DNA from 2 places in the Burkholderia lata genome. Region 2 is predicted to be linked to the other one. Evidence: riboswitches for the same ligand, from Rfam matches in the RefSeq annotation. Region 2 holds a riboswitch; the other holds the start of a gene.
The links. A riboswitch is a leader RNA that binds a small molecule or an ion and turns the genes downstream of it on or off. The one in region 2 is predicted to bind FMN.

Region 1 (11,947 bases), on a different replicon from region 2:
GCAACAGCTTCCGCTCGACCACCGACCGGATCAAGGCCGACGCGAAGCAGAAAGGCCTGTCGCTGCGCGAGACGGCGCTCGCGGTCGCCACGCCGCGCCCGAACTTCATCGGCACGGCCGAGCATGTCGCCGACGAGCTGATCCGCTGGCACGACGCGGGCGCAGGCGACGGTTTCATCCTCGGCTTTGCGGTGCAGGCGCAGGGCGTCGAGGATTTCGTCGAACTCGTGATCCCGGCGCTCGAGGCGCGCGGCCGCTACAGCCGCGATCTGCCCGGTGCGACGCTGCGCGACCACCTCGGGCTGCCGCGCAAGGTCAGCCGCCACGCGGTGCCTGACGCGTCGCACGAAACGGCGGCCGAAGCGCACGCCTGATGCCCGCTGCCGCGCCGCCCGTGCGCGGCGCGCCCGCCCGCCCGACCGATTCGAGGATTTCCACCGACATGAGCGACACGACCCACCTCGGCGGCGCGCTGCCGCCGCTCTCTTCCCCCGGCGCGCGCGACGCCGCCACGCGTTTCCGGATCGTGCCCGCGCGCCACCGTTCGCGCACGGCCGGCACCGTGCTCGCCGTCGCGCTGATCGCGATCGTCCTGCATTCGATTCTCGGCAACCCGCAATGGGGCTGGCCGGTGTTCGCCGAATGGTTCCTGTCGCCGCCGGTGCTGTCGGGGCTCGCGCGCACGCTGGTGCTGACGCTGCTCGGCGCGGTGTCCGGCCTCGTGCTCGGCGCGTTCGTCGCGCTGGCCCGGCTGTCGCGATCGCGGCTGCTGTCGGCGAGCGCGTGGACGTTCGTGTGGCTGTTCCGCTCGATTCCGCTGATCGTGCTGCTGCTGATCCTGAACAACCTCGGCTACCTGTACGAGCACGTGCGGCTCGGCGTGCCGTTCACCGACATCGTGTGGTTCGACACGCCGACGACCGACCTGATCAGCCCGTTCCTCGCGGCCGTGCTCGGCCTCACGCTGCACCATGCGGCGTTTTCCGCGGAGGTGATCCGGGGCGGCATTCTCGCGGTCGACCAGGGCCAGCTCGAAGCGGCCGCCGCGCTCGGGCTGCCGCGCGGCCGCCAGACCACGCGGATCGTGCTGCCGCAGGCGATGCGCGCGATCCTGCCGACCGCATTCAACGACCTGATCATGCTCGCGAAAGGCACGTCGATGGTCTACGTGCTCGCGATGCCGGAGCTGTTCTATACGGTTCAGGTGATCTACCGCCGCAATCTCGAAGTGATTCCGCTGCTGATGGTCGCCACCGTCTGGTACCTGATCATCCTGACCGTGCTGTCGGCCATCCAGGTGCAGGTCGAGCGGCACTATGCGCGCGGGGCGCTGCGCAACCCGCCGCCGTCCGTCATCACGTTCGCGCTTGCGCGCCTCGGCGTGCTGTGGCGGCGTGTCGCGTCCCGTCACACCGCATCGGTCGCGCAGGCTCACGGCGATAGCGACACCGCGACCGCCGTCGCACCGCGCGCCGGTGGCGAAGTGGCCGTGCATGGCGTATCGAAGCAGTTCGGCATGCAACGCGTGCTCGACAACGTCTCGTTCGTCGCACCGCGCGGCAGCGTGACCGCGATCATCGGGCCGTCGGGCTCGGGCAAGTCGACGCTGCTGCGCACAATCAACCATCTCGAACGCGTCGACGACGGCTTCATCGACATCGACGGCGAACTGATCGGCTATCGCCGCGACGGCGACGTGCTCTACGAGCTGAAGGAACGCGACGTGCTGACGCGGCGCACGGCCGTCGGGATGGTGTTCCAGAACTTCAACCTGTTCCCGCACCTGACGGTGCTCGAGAACCTGGTCGAGGCGCCGGTCGTCGTGGGCGGCATCACGCGCGACGCCGCCGAGCGTATCGCCCGCACGCTGCTCGTACGTGTCGGTCTCGCGGATAAAGCCGATGCATACCCGCGCCAGTTGTCCGGCGGCCAGCAACAGCGCGTCGCGATCGCGCGGGCGCTCGCGCTGCGCCCGAAGGTGCTGCTGTTCGACGAGCCGACGTCGGCGCTCGATCCCGAGCTCGTCAACGAGGTGCTCGACGTGATCAAGGAACTCGCGCGTTCGGGCACGACGCTCGTGATCGTCACGCACGAGATCGGCTTCGCGCGCGAAGTCGCCGACAACGTGCTGTTCATGGAGCGCGGGCGCATCGTCGAAGCCGGGGCGCCGGCCGTCGTGCTGGATGCGCCGTCGCATCCGCGGACGCGCGCGTTCCTGTCGAGGGTGCTGTGATGCGCGCAGTTCCCGACCTGCGAGGTGCGGCACGATGAACGACCGACGCCGGTTCATGACCACCGCGATGGTCGCGGCAGCGGGCACCCTTGCATGGCGCGCGGCACATGCAGCCGCCGCGACCGCGGACCTCGATCCGCGCCAGGCTGGCCGCATTCGCGCCACACGCGATGACGCAGCCGTTCATGAGGCAGCGGGCTATCGCTGGGTACGCGACGGCGCGTTCACGGTCGCAATCTCACCACACGCGCCGCCCGTGTCGACCTACGCGACCGACGCGCGCACCGTGGTCGGCGCCGATCCCGACTATGCGCAGCTCGTCGCCGACGCACTCGGCCGCACGCTCGTGCTGCTGCCGATCGCGTGGGCCGACTGGCCGCTCGGGCTGACGTCCGGCAAGTACGACGCGGTGATCTCGAACGTCGGCGTGACCGAGAAGCGCAAGGAAAAATACGATTTCACGACCTATCGGCTCGGGCTGCACGGCTTCTACGTGCGCACCGGCAGCCCGATCGCGAAGATCGCCGGGCCGAAGGACATCGCCGGCCTGCGCATCATCACCGGCGCGGGGACGAGCCAGGAGCGCATCCTGCTCGAGTGGAACAAGCGCAACGTGGCGCAGGGGCTGAAGCCGGCCGAGCTGCTCTATTTCGACGACGATGCGGCGTCGCGCGTCGCGCTGCTGTCGGGCCGCGCCGATGCGGAGTTGAACCCGAATGCGTCGCTCGCGTACGAGGCCGCGCGCACGGGCAAGATCCGCCTCGTCGGCGTCGTCAATGCGGGCTGGCCGGCCAATGCCGACGTGGCGATCGCGACGCGGCGCGGCAGCGGGCTCGCGCCCGCGCTGACGCTCGCGACGAACGCGCTGATCGGGAGTGGCCGCTATGGGCAGGCGCTCGCGCGCTGGGGTTTGCAGAGCGAGGCGATCGCGCATGCGGAGACCAATCCGCCGGGGTTGCCGTCGTTCTGAGCGCGTCGACGGGACGATGCCCGACATGACATCGCCCCGGCATTCCATGATGGCAATGCCGGGGCGCGTCGAAACAGCATCATTGGATCTAACGCGGCGCCTACGCCGACACCGCCGCGTGATACCGGTCGAGTTCCGCGACCTGCGCATGAATCGCCGGAATCAGGTCGCGCCCGTAATCGAGCGCATCGTCCACCGGATCGAACCCGCGAATCAGGAACGTCGACACGCCGAGGCGGTAATACGCACCGAGCGCCCGCGCGACCTGTTCGGGCGTGCCGACCAGCGCGGTCGAATTCCAGCGCGCGCCGGTCAGGTTCGCAACGCCCATCCACAGCCGCTCGTCGAGCACGTCGCCCTGCGCGGCGGCGGCCATCAACCGTTGCGAGCCCGCGTTCTGCGGCGCATGGCCGGCGATCGGCTGGCCGTTCGCGAGCCGCGCCGCGCGCACGCGTTCGCGAATCGCCTCGGCCTTCTCCCATGCAGCCGCCTCGGTGTCGGCAACGATCGGCCGGAACGACACGCTGATGCGCGGCGCCCGCCCGAACGGCGCGGCGGCAGCCCGCACCCGCGCGACCTGCTCGCGCACCGACTCAAGCGGCTCGCCCCACGTCATGTAGACGTCCGCATGCTCGCCCGCTACCGCCAGTGCGGCCGGCGACGAGCCGCCGAAATAGATCGGCACATGCGGCCGCTGCGCGCCCTTCACGAGCGGCGACGCGCCGCGCAGCCGGTAGAACGCGCCGTCGTGGTCGACCGGCGCGTCGGCCTGCCAGATCCGCTTCAGCACGTCGAGATATTCGCCGGTGCGACGGTAGCGCGCATCGTGCGGCACAAAATCGCCGTCGCGCTGCAGGTCCGCATCGTCGCCGCCCGACACGACGTTCAGCGCGAGCCGGCCGCCGCTGAAAACGTCGAGCGTCGCGATCTGCCGTGCGGCGGCCGACGGCACGATCACGCCCGGCCGGTGCGCGAGCAGGATGCGGATGCGTTCGGTCGCGGCGGCCGCGAACGACGCGACGATGAAGCCGTCCGCCGCATTGCTGAAATGGCCGACCAGGATCTGGTCGAAGCCGGCCGCCTCGTGCGCCTGCGCGAAGCGGCGCACATAGTCGGGCTGGACGGCTGCGCCGCCCGGTACGTCGACCTCCGCGCCGGGTGTCGCGGTGATCATGCCGATGATGTCGACAGGCATGTCGGGGTGTCCTTGTGGTTGTCGATCGGAAATCGTGTCGAGGACGGCCCGCTTACTGCGCGGCGGCCGTCTTCTGCGCAGGCGCCGCGAACGCGCCCGCATACGAGCGGTCGAGCAGCTTCGACGTGTCGTACGCCGCCGGAATCACCCCGGCCTTGTGCAGGAAGTCGGCCGTGTTCTGCGCATCCTTCGCGGCCGTCTCGTCGACCGGGCCGACGCGCTGCTTCGCGTTGTTGAGCCAGCGATACGCGACGTCGGGTTCGAGCTTCGCGCGCTTCGCCCACAGGTCCGCGTACTCGCGCGGATGGCTGTCGACCCACTGGCGCGCGGCCACCACGCGTCGCAGGAAATCGGTGATCTCGGCGCGCTTGCCGGAGGCGGCCTGCTCGTTCGCGGCAACGAAGCTCAGCGCCGGCATCAGCCCCTGCGCGGTCGTCACGGGCCGCGCACCCTGCCGCAACGCGAGCGTGCTGACGAACGGCTCCCACAGCGACACCGCGTCGACCGAGCCGTTCGCGAACGCGTTGGTCGCATCGATCGGCATCAGGTACGCGTACTTGACCGAGTCCGCGCGCAAGCCCGCATGTTCGAGCGCGCGCAGCACGAGCTGTTGGCTCCACGCGCCGCGCCATACGGCGATGGTCTTGCCCTGCAGGTCGGCCACGGTGCGCACCGGCGAATCCTTCGGCACGAGAATCGCGACGCCGTCGAGGCTCTGCCGCGACACGGCAACCACCTTCACCGGCGCGCCGCGCGCGGCCAGCGTGAGCAGCGCGGAATCGCCGAGAAAGCCGACGTCGATTGCGTTGCCGTTCAGCGACTCGGCAACGGGCGCAGCGGCCTGGAAATGCTTCCACTCGATCGTGTAAGGCAGGTCCTTCAGCACGCCGGACGCCTCCATCGACGCCTGGATGTTGAAGTAATTCTGTTCACCGACGCGCAGCGTGACGGTGTCCTTGGCAATGCCCGGCTGCGCGGCAAGCGCCAGCAAGAATGCCGTGACGATTCGGCTCAGCAACGTGATCTCCCGGAGGGTTGGCGGGCGGCCGCACGACGGCGGCGCCCGGTGGTCCGCCGTGCAGGGCGGCCGGCGGAACGGATGGAACCGGTGACGATACGTCGATCTGGATCATGAAACAAACGCAATATTCTTCTATGCAAAGATGCAAATATTTTATGAATTGACCGGCAGCGCCGGATGCCGCCCGTCGCGCTCATGGAAACCCGGTTCGAATGAATCCTCGACAGATATTTCGTGCGCGAAATAAATCACGGACTATATTTCGCATACGAAATAACTACCCGGACGAGGATGGCCATGACCTCCCAACCCATCGAGTTTTCCGCCGCAGACGGCTACGCGCTGCGCGGCACACTGTGGTCGCCGGACGCCGAGCCGCGCGCGCTGGTGCTGATCCATCCGGCAACGGCCGTGCCGGAGCGGTTGTATGCGGGCTTCGCGCGCTTCCTGACCGAACGCGGCTTCGCAGCGCTTACCTACAACTATCGCGGGATCGGTGCATCTCGCCCCGCGCGCCTGGGCGCGCTGAAGGCCCGCATGCGCGACTGGATGGAACTCGACGTGGGCGGCGCGACCGCGTGGGCGCGGCAGGCGTACGAAGGATTGCCGCTGCTGGCGGTCGGGCACAGCGTCGGCGGGCATGCGATCGGGCTGTCGGCCGCGACGCCGCACCTGCGCGCGGCGGTGCTCATCGCCGCGCATGCGGGCAGCACACGGCTGATCACGCAGGCAGCCGAACGCCTGAAGGTGCGGCTGATCCTGCGCGTGCTCGGCCCGCTGATGTCGGCGCTGCTCGGCTATGTGCCCGGCAAGCGGCTCGGGCTCGGCGAGGACATGCCGGCCGGCGTGTTCCGCGAATGGAGCCGCTGGACGACGCTGCCGCACTATTTCTTCGACGATCCGACACTCGGCGCGGCCGAGCGTTACGCGAAACAGCAGTTGCCGATCCTCGCGCTCGGCTTCGACGACGACCCGTGGGCGAACCCGACTGCGATCGGGCTGCTGGTAAGCTATCTGACCCGCGCGGCGGTCGAACGCCGCCAGATCGATCCGCACACGGCGGGCAGCGGCCCGGTCGGGCACATGGGCTTCTTCCGCAGCCGCCCCGGCACCGTGCTGTGGCCCGACGTGGCCGACTGGCTCGCGCAGGCACTCGACACGCCGCGAGCCGCGGGCCGTCCTTCCCTTTCCATTGCAGCCGGGAACCCAGCTTGAGCGAAGACCGACGACTGTTTTTCATGTTGAACATCGGCCAGCGGCGCGTGCAGCGCTGGATCGACCGCAAGGCGGAGACCGAGACGCGTGCGAGCGCCGCGCAGGCCGGCGTGCTGTTCTGCCTCGCGAAACAGGATGGCGCACTGATCGGCGAAGTCGGCGCCGCGCTGCAGCTTGCGCCGTCCGCGATGACGGGGCTCGCCGACCGGATGGCGAAAGCCGGCCTGATCACGCGTCATGCCGATTCGGACGACGGCCGCGCGACACGGTTATACCTGACCGACGAAGGCCACGCGGCACTCAAGCGTGCGCGCGTGCTGTTGCGCGAACTCAACGGCAAGCTGTGCGACGGGTTTTCCGACGACGAACTCGATGTCGTCGCGCGCTGGCTGCATGCGCTGCAGGAGCGGTTTCCGGTGGAACGCTGAGCGGCGGCGAAGACGCCGTGTCGTCACCGCCTTCCGAGTCACGCCGTACGCGTGATCTCACGTGCCGCGGCGCAAACGACGCAGCGGCACGTACCCGGTCAGGCTCAGGCAGCCTGCGGCAGCGCAGCGGCCACGGATCCCGCCTTCAGCGCCGCGACCTTGCCGATCGTATCGACGCACGCGTGCGCGAGTTCCGCGCCCTTCACGAGAAAGTGCTCGTGGAAGAATCCGACATGCTCGGCCGACCCGTGGAAATGATGCGGCGTCAGCACCGCCGACAGCACCACCACATCGGTTTCGAGCTGCACCTGCATGAGACCGGAAATCACCGCTTGCGCGACGAAGTCGTGGCGATAGATACCGCCATCGACGACCAGGCCGGCGCACGCGATGGCCGCATATTTGCCGGTTTTCGCGAGCAGTTTGGCATGCAGCGGAATTTCGAAAGCGCCTGCCACTTCGAAGAAATCGCAATCCGCCTGGCTCAGGTTCGCATTGACGAGTCCGTCGACGAACGCGTTTCGGCACTGGTCGACGATCTCCTTGTGCCAGCACGACTGGACAAAGGCGATACGCGGAGCGGCAGTGCGGGAGGGGGAAGCAAGTTGGGTCATCGATAGGTCCTGTGTGAGTTGAATGGGCGCACAGGGACAAGCCGCGTACCTTGCGTACGCAACGAACCCCGCTCTCTCTCATCCGGACTTTGACCGTCGGCCCCGGAATCCAACCGGGTCTGCTGACCTTGCCGGGCACATGCGTGCCGGCAAGCGCTCGCGGGCTACGCGCAATCGCGCGATTACCGCCGGTGGGGAATTTCACCCCGCCCCGAGAACGTTCGCGGCACATTGGCCGCGCCGGAAATCTATCACACTCCCGTCGCACTGGCGCTTCGACGTCACCGCTCGTTCCGTGCACCGGACGAACCCACGGCCCGCCTTTCCCGCGATCGGCTCGCCGCTCCAGTCGCCTTTTCGCCGATCCGACGGAAACCTTGCGACGACCTGCCATTCGGCTTGGAATTTGAAATGATATAACATATCATTTCGCGTGCTCGTCCGCCCGACGCCGTTCCACTTTGGGTGGCCGAGCCTCGCCGAGCCATGTTCCAACGGGTCACTGCGCGTCGCTGACGCAACAATATATCGTATCCAGCCGTGACTCGCATCGCTCGTTATCCGATCCGATTCCAACCGATTCACCGACCATGCGCGACCTCCCTCGTCTACCGCTTCGCCCGCTCTCGTCCCTTTCGCTGATCCTGTTCGCCGCCGTCGCGCACGCACAGACCGAACCACCCGCCGTGTCCGGCACGCCGCCGACCACTGCGCTCGCCCCGATCTTCGTGACCGCGAACCCGCTCGGCGACAGCGAACTGATCGCGCCGACCGTCCAGCTTTCTGGCGATGCGCTGACGCGCCGCCAGGCCGATTCGCTCGGCGAAACGCTGAACGGGCTGCCCGGTGTGTCGACCACCACCTACGGGCCGATGGTCGGCCGCCCGATCATCCGCGGGATGGATGGCGACCGGATCCGGCTGCTGCAGAACGGCGTCGCGGCCTACGATGCGTCGTCGCTGTCGTACGACCACGCGGTGCCGCAGGACCCGCTGTCGATCGAACGCGTCGAGATCGTGCGCGGCCCGGCTGCGCTGCTGTACGGCGGCAACGCGGTAGGCGGCGTCGTCAACACGATCGACAACCGGATCCCGCGCGAAGCGATCCAGGGCGTGACGGGGGCGCTCGACGCGCGCTACGGCGGCGCGAACTCGGTACGCGCGGGCGCCGCGCAGGTCGAAGGCGGCAACGGCCGCTTCGCGTTCCACGTCGACGCGTTCGACCGCGAAACGAGCAAGCTGCGAATTCCCGGCTACGCGCGCAGCAGCGCACAACGCGCGATCGACGGCCCCGACACGCCGCAGCCGTACGGCAACGTACCGAACAGCGACGGCCGCGTGCACGGTGGCGCGGTCGGCGCGTCGTACACGTGGGCGGACGGCTTCGCGGGCCTGTCCTACAGCGGCTACGAATCGAACTACGGCTCCGTCGCGGAAAGCGACGTGCGGCTGCGGATGCGCCAGGAACGCCTTGCACTCGCGTCCGAGATGCGCAACCTGAGCGGCCCGTTCACGAAGCTGAAATTCGACTTCGCATACACCGACTACCGCCACAAGGAAGTCGACAACGGCGAGACCGCGACCACCTTCCGCAATCGCGGCTACGAGGCGCGCATCGAGGCAACGCATCGCAAGATCGGCCCGTTCGAAGGCGCGATCGGCGTGCAGTTCGGCCAGAACACGTTCTCCGCGCTGGGTGACGAGATGCTCGTGCCGTCCACGCGCACGAACAGCGTCGCGCTGTTCGGCCTCGAGGAATGGCAGGTGGTCCCGGCGCTCAAGCTGAGCCTCGGCGGCCGTTTCGAGCACGTGAAGGTCGATCCCGATCCCGCCGGCGTCGAGAAATTCGCAGGGGCGCAGCCGCGCGAATTCAACGCGGGCAGCCTGTCGGCCGGCGCGCTGTTCTCGCTGACACCCGTGTGGTCGGTGGCAGCCAACGTCGCGTACACCGAACGCGCGCCGACCTTCTACGAGCTGTATTCGAACGGCCCGCACGATGCGACCGGCCAGTTCCTGATCGGCAACCCGAACGCGTCGAAGGAAAAGGCCGTGTCGACCGACCTGTCGCTGCGCTACGCGAGCGGCCCGAATCGCGGCAGCGTCGGCGTGTTCTACAACCGCTTCTCCAACTACCTGACCGAGTACAACACGGGCCGCGTCGTGGACGACGACGGCGAACCGGTCGCGCCCGGTACCGACGGCTCGCTCAACGAGGCGATCTACCGTGGCGTGCGCGCCGAGTTCTACGGCATCGAGCTGGACGGCAAGTGGCGCGCGTTCGCGCGGCGCGGCCATACGGTCGACCTGGAGCTGACGGCCGACTACACGCATGCGCGCAACGTCGACACGGGCCAGCCGCTGCCGCGCATCGCGCCGCTGCGCGCGACGCTCGCAGCCGACTACGGCTACGGCCCGTTCGGCGCGCGCGCGCAAGTCACGCATGCGTGGTCGCAGCATCGCGTGCCCGACAACGACTTCTCGACGGATGGCTACACGTCGCTCGGCGTGATGCTCACCTACAAGTTCCGCGTCGGCCCGACGCACTGGCTCGCGTACCTGCGCGGCGACAACCTGACGAACCAGGAGATCCGCTACTCGACCTCGGTCGTGCGCGGCTTCGCACCGGAAGGCGGCCGCAGCGTGATGGCCGGGTTGCGCACCACGTTCTGACCCTCTCACGGTCCGCGGCGCCCGCCGCGGGCCGCTTTCCGGCGCCCCCACTCCGCCGCGAATATCCGTTTATAGGCCATTACCGCCAATCGCGCGGCACACGCCGATGCCGCCACTCGGTTCCCTCCCCAATTAGCGTCCAACAAAAATCCTTTTATTCATCCATAAATCGAATCAAATTCATCAGACGATTATTAGCAAACAGACATTTTTTGTTTCGCCCAATAAAACCGGTTTCAAATTCCACGTATAAACCTTTGAATCACGGGCGCGCTGGCGGGTTTTGATCGAAATCAAGAACGCCCGCCTGGTAAGGTTTTCAGTGCTAAAAAAACTAATATCAGGGTTTTCAACGGGTAAAGAATCATCCGGTATACCCGTTAATGCCGGCACGAGCCCGTATCTGGTCGAACAATAATTTCAATTCGCTAACCACACGCACAGAGGCACACTGTGAAAATCGCCAGAATGAGCATCAAAACAAAACTCCTTGGCGGCTTCGGCCTGCTCGCCGCGGTCGTCGTGATCGTGTCGGGCATGGCACTCAAGGCGCTATCCGATACGAACGCCGAGTTTTCCCGCTACATGAACGGCATCAATGCGCGGGCGACCCTTTCCGCGCAAATCCGCACCGCGGTCGACCGGCGCGCGATCGCCGCGCGCAACCTCGTACTCGTGACCAAACCGTCCGACCTCGAGCTCGAACTGGCCGAGGTGAACCAGGCGCACAAGGACGTGCAGGACCATCTCGCGAAGCTCAAGGACATGATGGCGAACGCGACCGATACCTCCGATCGCGCGCGCGAACTGGTGGGCGACATTGTGCGCATCGAAGGCAGCTACGGGCCCGTCGCGCTGCGCATCGTCGGCCTCGCGCAGGCCGGCAAGAAGGACGAGGCGACCGCCGACATCGACGACAACTGCCGCCCACTGCTCGCGCAACTGGTACGCGCCACCGACGCATACGCGACCTATACGCATGAGCGCGAACTCGCGATCGCGCAGCAATTCGCGGATCGCTATGCGATGGAGCGCAACCTGCTGGCCGGCATCTGCCTGATCGCAGTCGCAGTCGCGGCATGCGGCGGCCTGTGGCTGACGCGCAAGATCACGGTGCCGATCGGCTCGGCTGTTGACGTCGCACGCACGGTCGCGAACGGCGATCTCGGCAGCCGCATCGACGTGAGCGGCAACGACGAGACGCGCGATCTGCTCGACGCATTGCGAACGATGAACGAGCGGCTGATCGGCATCGTCGGCCGCGTGCGCGATTCGTCGAACAGCATCGCGCACGCGGTCGGCGAGATCGCGTCGGGCAACCTCGACCTGAGCCAGCGCACCGAAGAACAGGCCGCGTCGCTGCAGGAAACCGCCGCGACGATGGAGGAATTCACGTCGACGGTGCGATTGAACGCGGAGAACGCGCAACAGGCCAGCTCGCTCGCCGCGAACGCATCGGACGTCGCACAGCGCGGCAGCTCGGTGGTCGGCCGCGTGGTCGACACGATGACGGAGATCGGCCACAGCTCGTCGAAGATCGCCGACATCACCGGCATCATCGAAGGCATCGCATTCCAGACCAACATCCTCGCGCTGAACGCG
Region 2 (11,947 bases):
CGTTCATCTGGCAGCCGAAGGTCTTTACGTAAACTTTCTTGGTCATGGGGGGTTCGCCGTTCGCAGTGGTTGACCTGGGGGCGTCGTCTATAGGGTGAATCGGGACGGCCGTGCGCTGCACGCGGATCGCGCGCAGCCAGCATGAAAAGCCGTCGGGAAAGCCTTCCATTATAGCTTTTCATGCTGGTCGGGACGGGCGGCGGGTTGCGGCCGCGCGACGCCGTCCGTCACGTTCCGACCCTTGAATGGTGGCGTGCCGGCCGTCAGCGGCACGCATTCAACAGGTCTTCATGCGCGGCTTCCTCGCGCGCGAAGCGTTCGGCGAGAAAGTCGAGCAGCACGCGCACGCGTGGCGCCATGTAGCGCTTGCCGGGATAGATCGCGTGCAGCGGCGCGCTCTGGTGCCGCCAGTCGGGCAGCAGGACCTTGAGCCGCCCGGCACGGATGTCGTCGGCGACATCCCAGATCGAGTTCAGCACGATGCCGCGGCCACGCAGCGCCCACTCGCGGGCGAGGCCGCCGTCGTTGGTCTCGAATGCGGTGCCGAGCGGCACCGTGCAGGTTTGCGTGTCGTCGCCGCGCGTGAAGCGCCACGTGTTCATCGGCCCGGACGCCACCGTGATCACGTTGCACGGAAAGCGGGCCAGATCGTGGGGGTCGTTCGGCACGCCGTGGCGCTCGATGAAGGACGGCGCCGCGCACGGCACGCGCCGGTCCGCGGCGAGCCGGCGGGCGATCAGTGCGCCGTCGGGCGGCGCGGCGAAGCGGATCGCGAGGTCGATCTCGTCCTGCCACAGGTTCACCGTCGAGTCGGACGCCGTCAGCGAGAACGTCACGTCCGGGTAGCGCGCGGTGAATTCGTCGAGCCAGTCGAGCAGCCGGCGGCGGCCGAAATCGGACGTCGCCGACAGCCGCACCCGGCCGCCGACGACATTGCGGCCGGCCTGCAGCAGCGCGTTCGCGTCGTCGAGCGCCTGCAATGCCTGCCGGCAGCCGTTCAGGTACAGGCGGCCCTCGTCGGTGAGCCGCAACTGCCGGGTCGAGCGGTCGAACAGCCGGGTGGCGACCGCCGCCTCGAGCTTGGCGAGGCGCGCGCTCGCGGCGGCCGGCGTGAGGTTCAGCTTGCGCCCGGCGGCGGACAGGCTGCCCAGCTCGGCCGCCTCGACGAACAGCCGGATATCGCCCAGTCGATCCATGGGATTTTTCAGAAATATTTGAAAATGGTTCAAATGCCACGCCAATTATCAAATATAGGCATCTTCGGGACAATGCGCACAACCTGCCTTTTGTGCGGTGCGGCACCGACCGGGCGCCGCGCCCGCCGCCTTCCGGAGAACGTCATGCCCATCCCGTTACTGGCGCTTGCGATCAGCGCCTTCGCCATCGGTACCACCGAGTTCATCATCATGGGCCTGCTGCCCGAAGTCGCGCACGACCTGGCCGTGTCGCTGCCGTCGGCCGGCCTGCTGGTCACCGGCTACGCGCTCGGTGTCGCGGCCGGCGCGCCGCTGCTCGCGGTGCTGACGAGCCGCATGCCGCGCAAGGCCGCGCTGCAGTTGCTGATGGCGATCTTCATCGTCGGCAACGTGCTGTGCGCGACCGCGTCCGGCTACGCGATGCTGATGGTCGCGCGCGTCGTCACGTCGTTCGCGCACGGGTCGTTCTTCGGGATAGGCGCGGTGGTCGCCGCGTCGCTCGTGCCGACCGACAAGCGCGCGAGCGCGATCGCGCTGATGTTCACGGGGCTCACGCTGTCGAACGTGCTCGGCGTGCCGTTCGGCACCTTCGTCGGCCAGTTGCTCGGCTGGCGTGCATCGTTCTGGATCGTCGCCGCGCTCGGCGTGCTGGCGCTCGGCGGCGTAGCCGCGCTCGTGCCGAATCGCCACGACAGCGGGCCGGTCGGCCTCGGTCACGAAGTGCGCGTGCTGAAGGAGCCGCAGGTGTGGCTCGCGCTGTTGATGACCGTGCTCGGCTTCGGCGGCGTGTTCGTCGTGTTCACGTACATCGCGCCGATTCTCCAGTCCGTGTCGGGCTATTCGCCGCGTGCGGTCGCGCTGATCCTCGTGCTGTTCGGCGCGGGACTGACAATCGGCAACACGCTCGGCGGCAAGCTCGCGGACCGCGCGCTGATGCCGTCGTTGATCGCGATCCTCGTCGCGCTGATGGCCGTGATGGTCGTATTCGCCAGGACGAGCCACCATCCGGTCGCGGCGGCCGTGACCGTGTTCGTGTGGGGGATCGCTGCGTTCGCGACGGTGCCGCCGCTGCAGGCGCACGTGGTCGAGAAGGCCGCGAGCGCGCCGCATCTCGCCTCGACGCTGAACATCGGCGCGTTCAACGTCGGCAATGCGCTCGGCGCGTGGCTCGGCGGCCTTGCGCTCGGTCACGGCCTCGCGCTCGACGCGTTGCCGTGGGTGGCCGTCGCGGTGACGTTCGCGGCGCTCGTCGTCACGTGGTTCGCGATGCGGCTCGGCGCGCGCGGGCCGGCACGCGGCGCGGCGCCAGCGGCGCAATGAGCGATGTAACGAGCGATGCAATGAGCGGCGCTCGTGCGACGCGATAGCGGCAGGAAAAGGGTCGCGAGAAACGCATTCCTCCGCGATGCTGATAACGGTGTGAAGATAACTTCGTTTGCCGGTGCAAGGCCGGGTGATAGCGTCTCGATACGCGCCGTTGCTGGCGCAACCCGATTCCGATCCCGGCTTACCCCATACGCAGGGCTGCACAAGCGGCCCGGAGGCAATGCTATGTCTTCATCCCTGGCGCTCGTGCGCGACGTGTCTTCCTTCGAGTCCGGCAACGCCGCCGATGCGCGGGCGTCCGCGTCGCTCGACGTTCTCGAACAGGTCGTTGGCGTGAACCTCGCGCGGTTGCGCGCCGAGCGGCAACTGTCGCTCGATGCGCTCGCACGGCTGTCCGGCGTGTCGCGTGCGATGCTCGCGCAGATCGAGTCGGCGCGCAGCGTGCCGTCGATCAAGGTGCTCTGCAAGATCGCCGCGGCGCTGAAGGTCTCGGTCGCCGCATTCCTGCGCCGCCATGCGGTGAATGGCTTCGAGCATCTGGCGGCCGAGCGCGCGTCGCGGGTCGTCAGCTCGAACGGCCGCTTCTCGGCGCGCGCGCTGTACCCGGAAGGCGAGCCGGCCGCGGCCGAATTCCACGAGCTGCGGATCGCGCCGCTGCATACGGAGCCCGGCGCCCGCCGTGCACCCGGCACGACGGTCAACCTCGTCGTCAGCGAGGGCACGCTCGAAGTCAGCGTGCATGAGCGCCGCCAGTTGCTTGCCACCGGCGATGCGATCGTGTTCGATGCCGACCAGCCGTACAGCCTGCGCAACCCGGGCGACAGCGAAGCGCGTGCGTTTCGCGTGACGGTGAGCCCCGAGGTGCCGCCGCGCTGGCTGGTGCCCGATGCGGCGCACGCGGCACATGCCGCGCACGCGGCCGGCTGATCGGGCCACGCAGGTCGCACGGAAGCGGGCTGCGTTCGCGTCGTTCGGGCGCGATCGCGGGTCGTTCGTCGGCCGTTTGGACGATGCCGTTAGACGGAGTCGTCAGTAAGGTTTTAGAGGGTGTTCGCTGCGCCGCGCGCGCAGCTGTTGTATGCTTGGCCCGCCGCAGATGGGGTTGCCCCATCCGGCAATCAGTGCGTCTTCAGGGCGGGGCGAAATTCCCCACCGGCGGTAGGCTGGCGTAAGCCGGCGAGCCCGCGAGCGCCCGCGCATCCGCGCGGGGTCAGCAGATCTGGTCGAATGCCAGAGCCGACGGTCATAGTCCGGATGAGAGAAGATGTGCAGATAGTCATGTCCGTCAGGGCCGCTTCGCCATGCGTGCGAAGCGGGTTGTCGTTCTGTCTGTTTGCAATGCCCTGAAACGTTTTTCGCCCAAATCGTATTCGCGAGGAGCGTTTCACATGTCCTTGATGTCCATTTCGTCGGCACCCGCCGACGCCTTTGCCGATCTCCCGTTGCTGGATTCCGAACCGGTGCCGCCGCGCATCGCCGCCGCGCTCGAAGCGATGCGCGCAGGCCGTGCGGTCGTGCTGCAGGACGACCACGACCGCGAGAACGAAGCCGACCTGATCGTTGCCGCCGAGCGCATCACGCCCGAGACGATGGCGCTGCTGATCCGCGAATGCAGCGGCATCGTGTGCCTGTGCCTGACCGACGACACGGTGCGTGCGCTCGAACTGCCGCCGATGGTGCAGACCAACGAGAGCCGCAACGGCACCGCGTTCACCGTATCGATCGAGGCACGCGAAGGTGTGCATACGGGCGTGTCGGCGGCCGATCGCGTGACGACGATCCGCGCGGCCATCGCAGAAGGTGCGAAGCCGCACGACATCGTGCGTCCCGGCCACGTGTTTCCGTTGCGTGCGCAACCGGGCGGCGTGCTGGCACGCCGCGGTCACACCGAAGGCACGGTCGACCTGTCGATCCTCGCGGGCCTGAAGCCGGCCGGCGTGCTGTGCGAGCTGATGAATCCGGACGGCACGATGACGCGTGGCGACGATGTCGAGCGTTTCGCGCAACAGCACGGGCTGCCGATGCTGACGATCGCGGAACTCGTCGAGTTCCGCGAGGCGCTGGCCGCCGCGCGCGAGCGCTGCTGCGAGCCGGCCTGAGGGAAAGGAAGGCGGGCGCGTTCGCGCCCGTGGCACGGCGTGCGTGAACCGGCGCACGCCGGATCGGCCCGATCAGCCTGGTCGGGCCGTCAAAAGCATCAGGACTGCACGTCGCCGAATTCGCCGCGCATGCCGGCTTCGACGAACGCCGGCAGTTCGTCCATCTTGCGCATGATTCGCGTGATGCCCATCGCGCGCAGCGCGTCCGCGTAGTTGTCGGGGATGTGGCTCGCGCCGACGAACGCGATCGTCTTCATGCCCGCCGCACGTGCGGCATTCAACCCCGACACGCTGTCCTCGACGACGATGCAGCGCTCCGGCGCGACGCCGAGCGTGTGCGCCGCGTGCAGGTACACATCGGGGTAGGGCTTCGGACGCGCCACCTGCTCGGAACTGAACACGCGATCGCCGAAGATCTCGGTGAGCGACGCACGCTTCAGCGAGCTGCGCACGCGCGCGAGCCGGCTGTTCGACACGACGGCCACCGGCAGGCTCACCTTCAGCAGCGCGTCGCGCACGCCGGAGATCGGCGCGAGCGATTGCGCCAGCGCGCTCTCGATGTTGTGCTCGATGGTCTCGATGAAGTTGGCCGGCATCTCGATCCCGAAGCGGGATTCGATTCCCGCCAGGAAGCGCGACGTCTGCTGGCCGAACGCCGACTTGGCGGCGGCTTCGAAATCGAGATTCGGGAACGTGGCGGACAGCGTGTCGAGCAGGACGCGGTCGGCGATGACTTCGCTGTCGACGAGCACGCCGTCGCAGTCGCAGATGAGGTGATCGAGCATGGTGGTGAAAAAGCGGGATGTCGGCGACGCAGATCAATTCGCCATCATACGTGTTTTCACGCCGACGCCGCGCGACGCTTCGGCAAATTTTCCCGATGCGACGGCGTGCTCGCTACAGGCCGTTCCGGTGTGCAGCCGATCGTCCGGCGGCGACCCGCTTGAGCGGTGTGCCGCCGCTTGCTACCGGTGACGTTACAGCTCGATTACGCGCCCCGTTTTCCATGACGTCATCGCGGCCTCGGCCAGTTCGAGCGCGGCGAGCCCGTCGTCGATCGTCGTGCGGACCGGCGTGCCGTCGCGCAGCGCGTCGACGAAGTGCGCGATCTCGGCCGCGTACGCATGCCGGTAGCGTTCGAGGAAGAACGGCTCCGGCACATCCGTCGCGATGCCGGCCGCGAGCCACGCGCTCACCTCGGTCGGCCGCACGTTGCCGGCCTGCAGCATCCCGTGGCTGCCGAGCAGCTCGAAACGCTGGTCGTAGCCGTAGGCGGCGCGCCGCGACGTGTTGATCTGGCACAGCAGCCCGCGCCGCGTGCGGATCGTCACGGCAGTCGAATCGATGTCGCCCGCGTCGTGCACGGCCGGATCGGTCAGGCAGCTGCCGGTCGCGTGCAGCGTCTGCGCTTCGTCGCCGAGGATCCAGCGGAACACGTCGAAATCGTGGATCAGCATGTCCTTGAAGATGCCGCCCGAGCTGCGGATGTAGTCGACGGGCGGCGCGCCCGGGTCGCGGCTCGTGACGACCAGCATTTCAGGCGCACCGATCTCGCCGCGCTCGACGCGCGCCTTCAGCGCGGCGAACGTCGGGTCGAAGCGGCGCTGGAAGCCGATCATGCAGGTCACGCCGCTGCGCCGGACGACGTCCGCGCACACACGCGAGCGCTCGACGGTCAGGTCGACGGGCTTCTCGCAGAACACGGCCTTGCCCGCATTCGCCGCCGCGACGATCAGGTCGGCATGCGTGTCGGTGCTCGATGCGATCACGACCGCCGTAATCGCCGGATCGCCGAGCGCGCGTTCTACGTCGGCCACCTGCGCGCCGTGCGCATGGGCCAGCGCTTCGGCCGACGGCGCATGCCGGTCGACGACGTACTTCAGCTTCGCACCCGGATGGCGCGCGAGATTCGCCGCGTGGATCTTGCCGATGCGTCCCGCGCCGAACAACGCGAATTCGATCATTCCGTTCTCCTGTTGATGTTGTGGTTTTCCGCCGGCGCGTGGTTCAAGTCGACCGCACGCCGTGGCGGCAGTCATTGAGCCGCCAGCTCACCGCGCACGTAGTCGATGCTCGAACGCAGCCGGTCCTCGATGTCGTCGGCTTCGGCGATTTCGTTTGCGAACGGCTCGAACGAGAACGCGCCGCGATAGCCGCGCGCGAGCAGTTCGCGCAGTTGCCGGATATTGCCGAGCCGGTCGGCGCCGCCGACCAGCACGCGATGGCTGTCGCGCATCCGGTCGACCGGCAGGTCGTCTTCCTCGACGCCCGAGATGTGCACGAGGCCCGTCAGGTTCGGAAAGAAGATGTCCTCGCCCGACAGGTGGTGGTGAAACGTGTCGTGCACGAGCCGGAACACCTGCTCGCCCGCCGCGTCGTAGATGCCCTTCACCGCATCCGACTTGCGGCGCAGCGCGCACTCCTCGAAACCGAGCGGTTCGATGAAGCCGAGCAGGCCACGCGCGTCGAGGATCGGCTTGAGCGCCTTCAGTGCCTTCACGAGATCCGCGTGGCGCTCGTCCGCGCCGCGCGTGTCGCTCAGGCTGTTGGTCGGGCACAGCACCAGCGCACGCGCGCCGCATTGCGTCGCGTAGTCGGCCAGCACGGTCGCCTCGTCTGCGCGCTCGGCGTTCCATTGCTCGAAGCGCTGCAGCGCGTTGATCGTCAGGATCGTCACGCCGCCGGCTTCGGCCGTCGCGCGTACGGCGACGGCCGGCGTGCCGTCGGCGATCTCGACGCCGTCGAGATCGTTGCGGATCTCGATCGTGTCGACGCCGAGGCGCCGGCATAGCGCGACGTAACGGTCGAAGGGCAAGCGTGGTGCGCTCATCCGGTTCAGCGAAAAATGGAAGGCCTGCGTCATCGTTCTGTCCTTGGGGTTCGAGTGGGGGGCGGGGTTCGAATCAGGTGCCGGTGCGCGCGAGGTCGGCTGTCGGTGGCGCGGCGAGGGTGTGCCACGTGTCGCGCAGCCAGTGCGCGCACGCGACGTTGTTGTCGAAGATCGAATAGCGTGCGCCGCCGCCGTAGTCGGGAAACGGGATGAACTCGCAGCTGATCTGCTCGACGCGCGCCGGTTGTGCGTGGGCCTGCGATTGCAGCAACTGGTGCAGCGCGGCCTTCCACGTATCGAGCGCCGCCGCGTGCCATGCGCCGTGATAAGCGCCCGGTGCGGGTGCGACGAACGGATACTGGATGCCGCGCCCGGGCCGGCCGTCGGCGCGGCGCATCCACGGGTTGTCCGGATTGTTCGGCATCACGCTGCGCGCATGCGCATGCCGGACCCAGCCGCGCGCGATCCAGTCGGTGTAGAGCGCGTCGGGCGATGCCGGGTCGAGCAACCGGCGGCCGTCGTCGGCCGCGTCGCGCATGCCCGATGCGTCGAGCTCGGCGCGATTGCCGATCTTGAACAGCAGGTGCGAATGATCGAGCGTGATCCGGAACGGCACGCCGGCTTGTTCGACAAGCCGCGCGACGCGTGCGACGCGCGTGAAATCCTCGCTCCACATGTCGACGTGCACTTCGACGCTCGGCAGGCAGCCGGCTCGCTCGCCGCGCTCGTAGGTACGCAGGTAGAAATCGGCGACTTCGCGGTCGGACAGCGGATGGCCGTCCGCGTGATGCGCATACAGCTGACAGTTGAGCACCGTGCTGCCGAAACGCGCGCCCGCGTCGACGATCTCGGCGACGTGTGCTTCATCGCGCCCCGCGCACCAGATGCCGCCGATCACGCGAATCGGCAGCGCATGACGTTCGACGAGCGCGAAATACGGCGACAGGTCTTCGCCGCGCGCCGGATTCTTTTCGACGTAGTCGAATACGCCGGCGCCGGCGGCCATCCGGAAGCGTTCGGCGGGCGCGGGCAACGGCAGGCCGTCGTGTTCGAGCACGCCGTCGAGGTTCACGCCGATGAGGATCGGTTCAGCCATCGTCTCCTGTCCGCCATTGTCATGGGATTGGCTGCCCAATGTACGGATGCGGGGCGCGGGCTGCATGACAAACGTTGACGAAAAATCGCCAATGCGGCGGTCGATTTTTTCGCAACGCGCATGCGGCGCGACAGACGGTGTGCCGGGCGTTGGGATTCACGCCGGCAGGTAGGCGCTCGTCCTCACGTTTGCCGGGCAGAACACGCGGAATTCGACCGGATCGGCCGGCGGCGGCTGTTCGACGATCCCGCACGCATGCAGCACGTGCTGCAGCGCGGAAATCACCTGCCCGTCCGGGTCCTGGTCGATCGCGAGATCCATCGCGCCGGCTTCGATGAAGGTGCGGTGCAGGTCGATCATCTCGTGGCCGATCCACACGACGCGGCCAGCCGCGCCGGCCTTGCGCAGCGCCGCTTCGATGCCGGCCGAGCCCGCGCCGCTGTTGTAGATCGCGACCACGTCGTCGTGCGCCTGCAGCGCCTTCGTCACGGCGCGGTAGCAGCGGTCGTCCTGGTCAAGCGTCTCGACCGGCTCGTCGTTGCAGCGGACGGCGGCGAACGCTTCGGCGAGCTGGTCGCGGCAGCCGGCCATCCGGTCCGCGTGCGCGCGGTAGCCCATGCGCCCGCCGAGCAGCAGCACGCGGCCCGGGCGTGCCGCCAGGCGGCCGATGTAGTAGCCGGCCGTGCGCCCGGCGCGATAGTTGTCGATGCCCGCGAAGTGCACGCGGTCGATGCCGCCGATGTCGGTGACCATCGTGACGACGGTCTCGCCGCGCGCGATCGCGCCGGCCAGCGCGTCGCGCACGCGGGCCGTGTCGCGCGCCGTGACGATCAGCGCCGCGCGCCGGTACGCGGGCCGCTCGATCAGCGTGGCGGCGCGTTCGTCGTCGGCGGCGGGCAGGATCGTCCGGTGCACGACCACGCGCCGGTCGAGCATCTGCAGCGAGCGCTGCAGCGCCAGCTGCAGCCGCCGGAAGAACGCCGCGTCGGTGTCCGGCAGCAGCACGTCGACGTGGATCAGCCCGTGCCGCGTGTCGGGCAGCTGGCGCGGCACGCCGAGCTGCCGCGCGGCCGCCACCACGCGTTCGCGCGCCTGCGCCGAGACGCTGCCGCGCTCGTTCAGCACGCGGTCGACGGTGGTCGTGCTGACCCCGGCGAGCGCCGCGATCTCGTCGAAGCGCGCGGTGCGCTTGCGCCAGCGCGGCCCGGATTCGCCTGCCATGGTTGTCTCCATCGTGGTGTCGCCATCGAGACGTGGCGATGCGAGGAACGCTAAAGCGATGGCGAAATTTCGTCAACGTTTCGATTGAGCGGGGGAGGCTGCGGGCCTAATTTTGATTCCATGCCGAAGCGCTTGCCGCGCTTCCTACGGACAAGGAATCAAGGAGACGCACGTGGTTCATCTCGACGACCAGGCGCACGACCGCACGGCGGCGCGCCGTCACGAATACCGGATGATCGGCGGCGCCGGCGAGCGCGCGCAGGCGGCCGGGCTCGTCAACGCCGCGTGGTACCGGTGCGCGGTGCCGCGGCCGCTGATGAAGCAGCTGATGCAGCGCGGCGACGCGCGCGCGATCCGCGACACGCTGATCTGGTACGCGGCGATCGCGATCAGCGGCGTGCTCGCGTGGCTGGCATGGCGCGCGCATTCGGCGTGGGCGATCCCCGCGTTCTTCGTGTACGGCACGCTCTACTGCAGCCCGGCCGACTCGCGCTGGCACGAATGCGGGCACGGCACCGCGTTCCGCACGCGCTGGATGAACGACGTGCTGTACCAGGTCGCGTCGTTCCAGGTGTTCCGCCGCGCGACGGCGTGGCGCTGGAGCCATGCGCGCCATCACACCGATACGCTGGTCGTCGGGCGCGATCCGGAAATCGCGGCGCCGAAGCCGACCGACTGGCTCTCGCTCGTGCTGAACCTCGTCGCGCTGAAGCATGTGGCCGGCGAGCTGCGCAAGATGATCGCGATCGCGTTCACCGGCCGGCTCGACGACGAGGAGTGCACCTACGTGCCCGAATCGGAACGGCCGAAGGTGGTACGCGAGTGTCGCATCCATCTCGCGGTGTACGCGCTCGTGACCGGTGCTTCGCTCTACTGGCACACGATCCTGCCGCTGCTCTACATCGGGCTGCCGAGCCTCTACGGCGCGTGGCTGTACCTGTACTTCGGCCTCACGCAGCACGCGGGCATGCCCGAGAACGTGCTCGATCACCGGCGCAACTGCCGGACCGTGATGATGAATCCGGTGTTCCGCTTCCTGTACTGGAACATGAACTACCACGTCGAGCACCACATGTTCCCGATGGTGCCGTTCCACGCGCTGCCGAAGCTGCACGAGGCCGTGAAGGCCGACATGCCGCCGCCGTATCGCAGCACGCTGGCCGCGTATGCGGAGATCGTGCCGGCGCTGGTCCGGCAGACGCGCGACCCGTCCCATTACGTCGTGCGGCCCGTGCCGGATGCCGCGCGTGCCTGACCGACATCGAACCTTCCAACCGAGGAGACAAGCAACATGACGCAATGGATCGACACCGGCGCGCTCGACGACATCGACGACGAAGACGTCGCGCGCTTCGACCATGCCGGCCACACGTACGCGATCTACCGCATCGACGGCGAAGTCTATGCGAGCGACGGCCTGTGCACGCACGAGCACGTGCATCTCGCGGACGGGCTCGTGATCGACCACGTGATCGAATGCCCGAAGCACAACGGGCGCTTCGACGTGCGTGACGGCCGGCCGCTGTCCGCGCCCGCCTGCGAGAAGCTGCGCACGTACCGCGCGAAGATCGAAGACGGTCGCATCCTGATCGAGGTGTGACGCGATGACGAACGACCGGGTGATGGCGATCGTCGGCGCGGGCCACGCGGGCGGCCGCGCGGCGCAGGTGCTGCGTGAGTCCGGCTGGGGCGGGCGGATCGTGCTGATCGGCGCGGAAGCGCACCTGCCGTACGAACGGCCGCCGTTGTCGAAGGGCGTGCTGACCGGCGAACGCAGCGCGGCGCGGTGCCGGTTGCGCGAGCCGGAGGCCTGGGTGGCCGATCGCATCGAGCCGGTCGTCGCGACGGTCGAGCGTATCGATCCGTGCGCGCGGGAAGTGCACGTGTCGGGCGCTCGCGTGTTCGGCTACGACGCGCTGCTGCTCGCGACCGGCGGCCGCGCGCGTCGACTCGCGATTCCGGGCGCGACGCTCGACGGCGTGTTTGCGTTGCGCACGCTCGACGACGCGGCGGCGCTCGGCTCGCGGCTCGTGCCCGATGCGCGGGTCGTGCTGATCGGCGGCGGCTTCATCGGTCTCGAAGTCGCGGCATCGGCGCGACGGCGCGGCTGCCGCGTGACGGTGCTCGATGCGGCGCCGCGCCTGCTCGGGCGCGCGGTGCCGGAGACGATCGCGGCGCG

Region 1: another riboswitch for FMN. It lies ahead of BCEP18194_RS30405 (6,7-dimethyl-8-ribityllumazine synthase); the one in region 2 lies ahead of ribB (3,4-dihydroxy-2-butanone-4-phosphate synthase).

Annotation. Positions count from the first base shown of each region.
Region 1 covers NC_007511.1:1,715,993-1,727,939, reverse strand. The annotation lists gene BCEP18194_RS30445 (LLM class flavin-dependent oxidoreductase) at 1-374, shown strand, start outside; gene BCEP18194_RS42305 (amino acid ABC transporter permease/ATP-binding protein) at 443-2,233, shown strand; gene BCEP18194_RS30430 (ABC transporter substrate-binding protein) at 2,268-3,203, shown strand; gene BCEP18194_RS30425 (LLM class flavin-dependent oxidoreductase) at 3,304-4,398, opposite strand; gene BCEP18194_RS30420 (ABC transporter substrate-binding protein) at 4,451-5,416, opposite strand; gene BCEP18194_RS30415 (alpha/beta hydrolase family protein) at 5,717-6,634, shown strand; gene BCEP18194_RS30410 (MarR family winged helix-turn-helix transcriptional regulator) at 6,631-7,062, shown strand; gene BCEP18194_RS30405 (6,7-dimethyl-8-ribityllumazine synthase) at 7,167-7,676, opposite strand; FMN riboswitch at 7,743-7,899, opposite strand; gene BCEP18194_RS30400 (TonB-dependent receptor) at 8,267-10,345, shown strand; gene BCEP18194_RS30395 (methyl-accepting chemotaxis protein) at 10,814-11,947, shown strand, end outside.
Region 2 covers NC_007510.1:3,143,417-3,155,363, reverse strand. The annotation lists gene miaB (tRNA (N6-isopentenyl adenosine(37)-C2)-methylthiotransferase MiaB) at 1-46, opposite strand, end outside; gene BCEP18194_RS20285 (LysR family transcriptional regulator) at 264-1,196, opposite strand; gene BCEP18194_RS20280 (MFS transporter) at 1,341-2,516, shown strand; gene BCEP18194_RS20275 (helix-turn-helix domain-containing protein) at 2,748-3,449, shown strand; FMN riboswitch at 3,644-3,792, shown strand; gene ribB (3,4-dihydroxy-2-butanone-4-phosphate synthase) at 3,911-4,621, shown strand; gene BCEP18194_RS20265 (HAD family hydrolase) at 4,720-5,406, opposite strand; gene iolG (inositol 2-dehydrogenase) at 5,599-6,585, opposite strand; gene BCEP18194_RS20255 (TIM barrel protein) at 6,657-7,484, opposite strand; gene BCEP18194_RS20250 (hypothetical protein) at 7,525-8,547, opposite strand; gene BCEP18194_RS20245 (LacI family DNA-binding transcriptional regulator) at 8,704-9,768, opposite strand; gene BCEP18194_RS20240 (fatty acid desaturase family protein) at 10,001-11,023, shown strand; gene BCEP18194_RS20235 (non-heme iron oxygenase ferredoxin subunit) at 11,060-11,368, shown strand; gene BCEP18194_RS20230 (NAD(P)/FAD-dependent oxidoreductase) at 11,373-11,947, shown strand, end outside.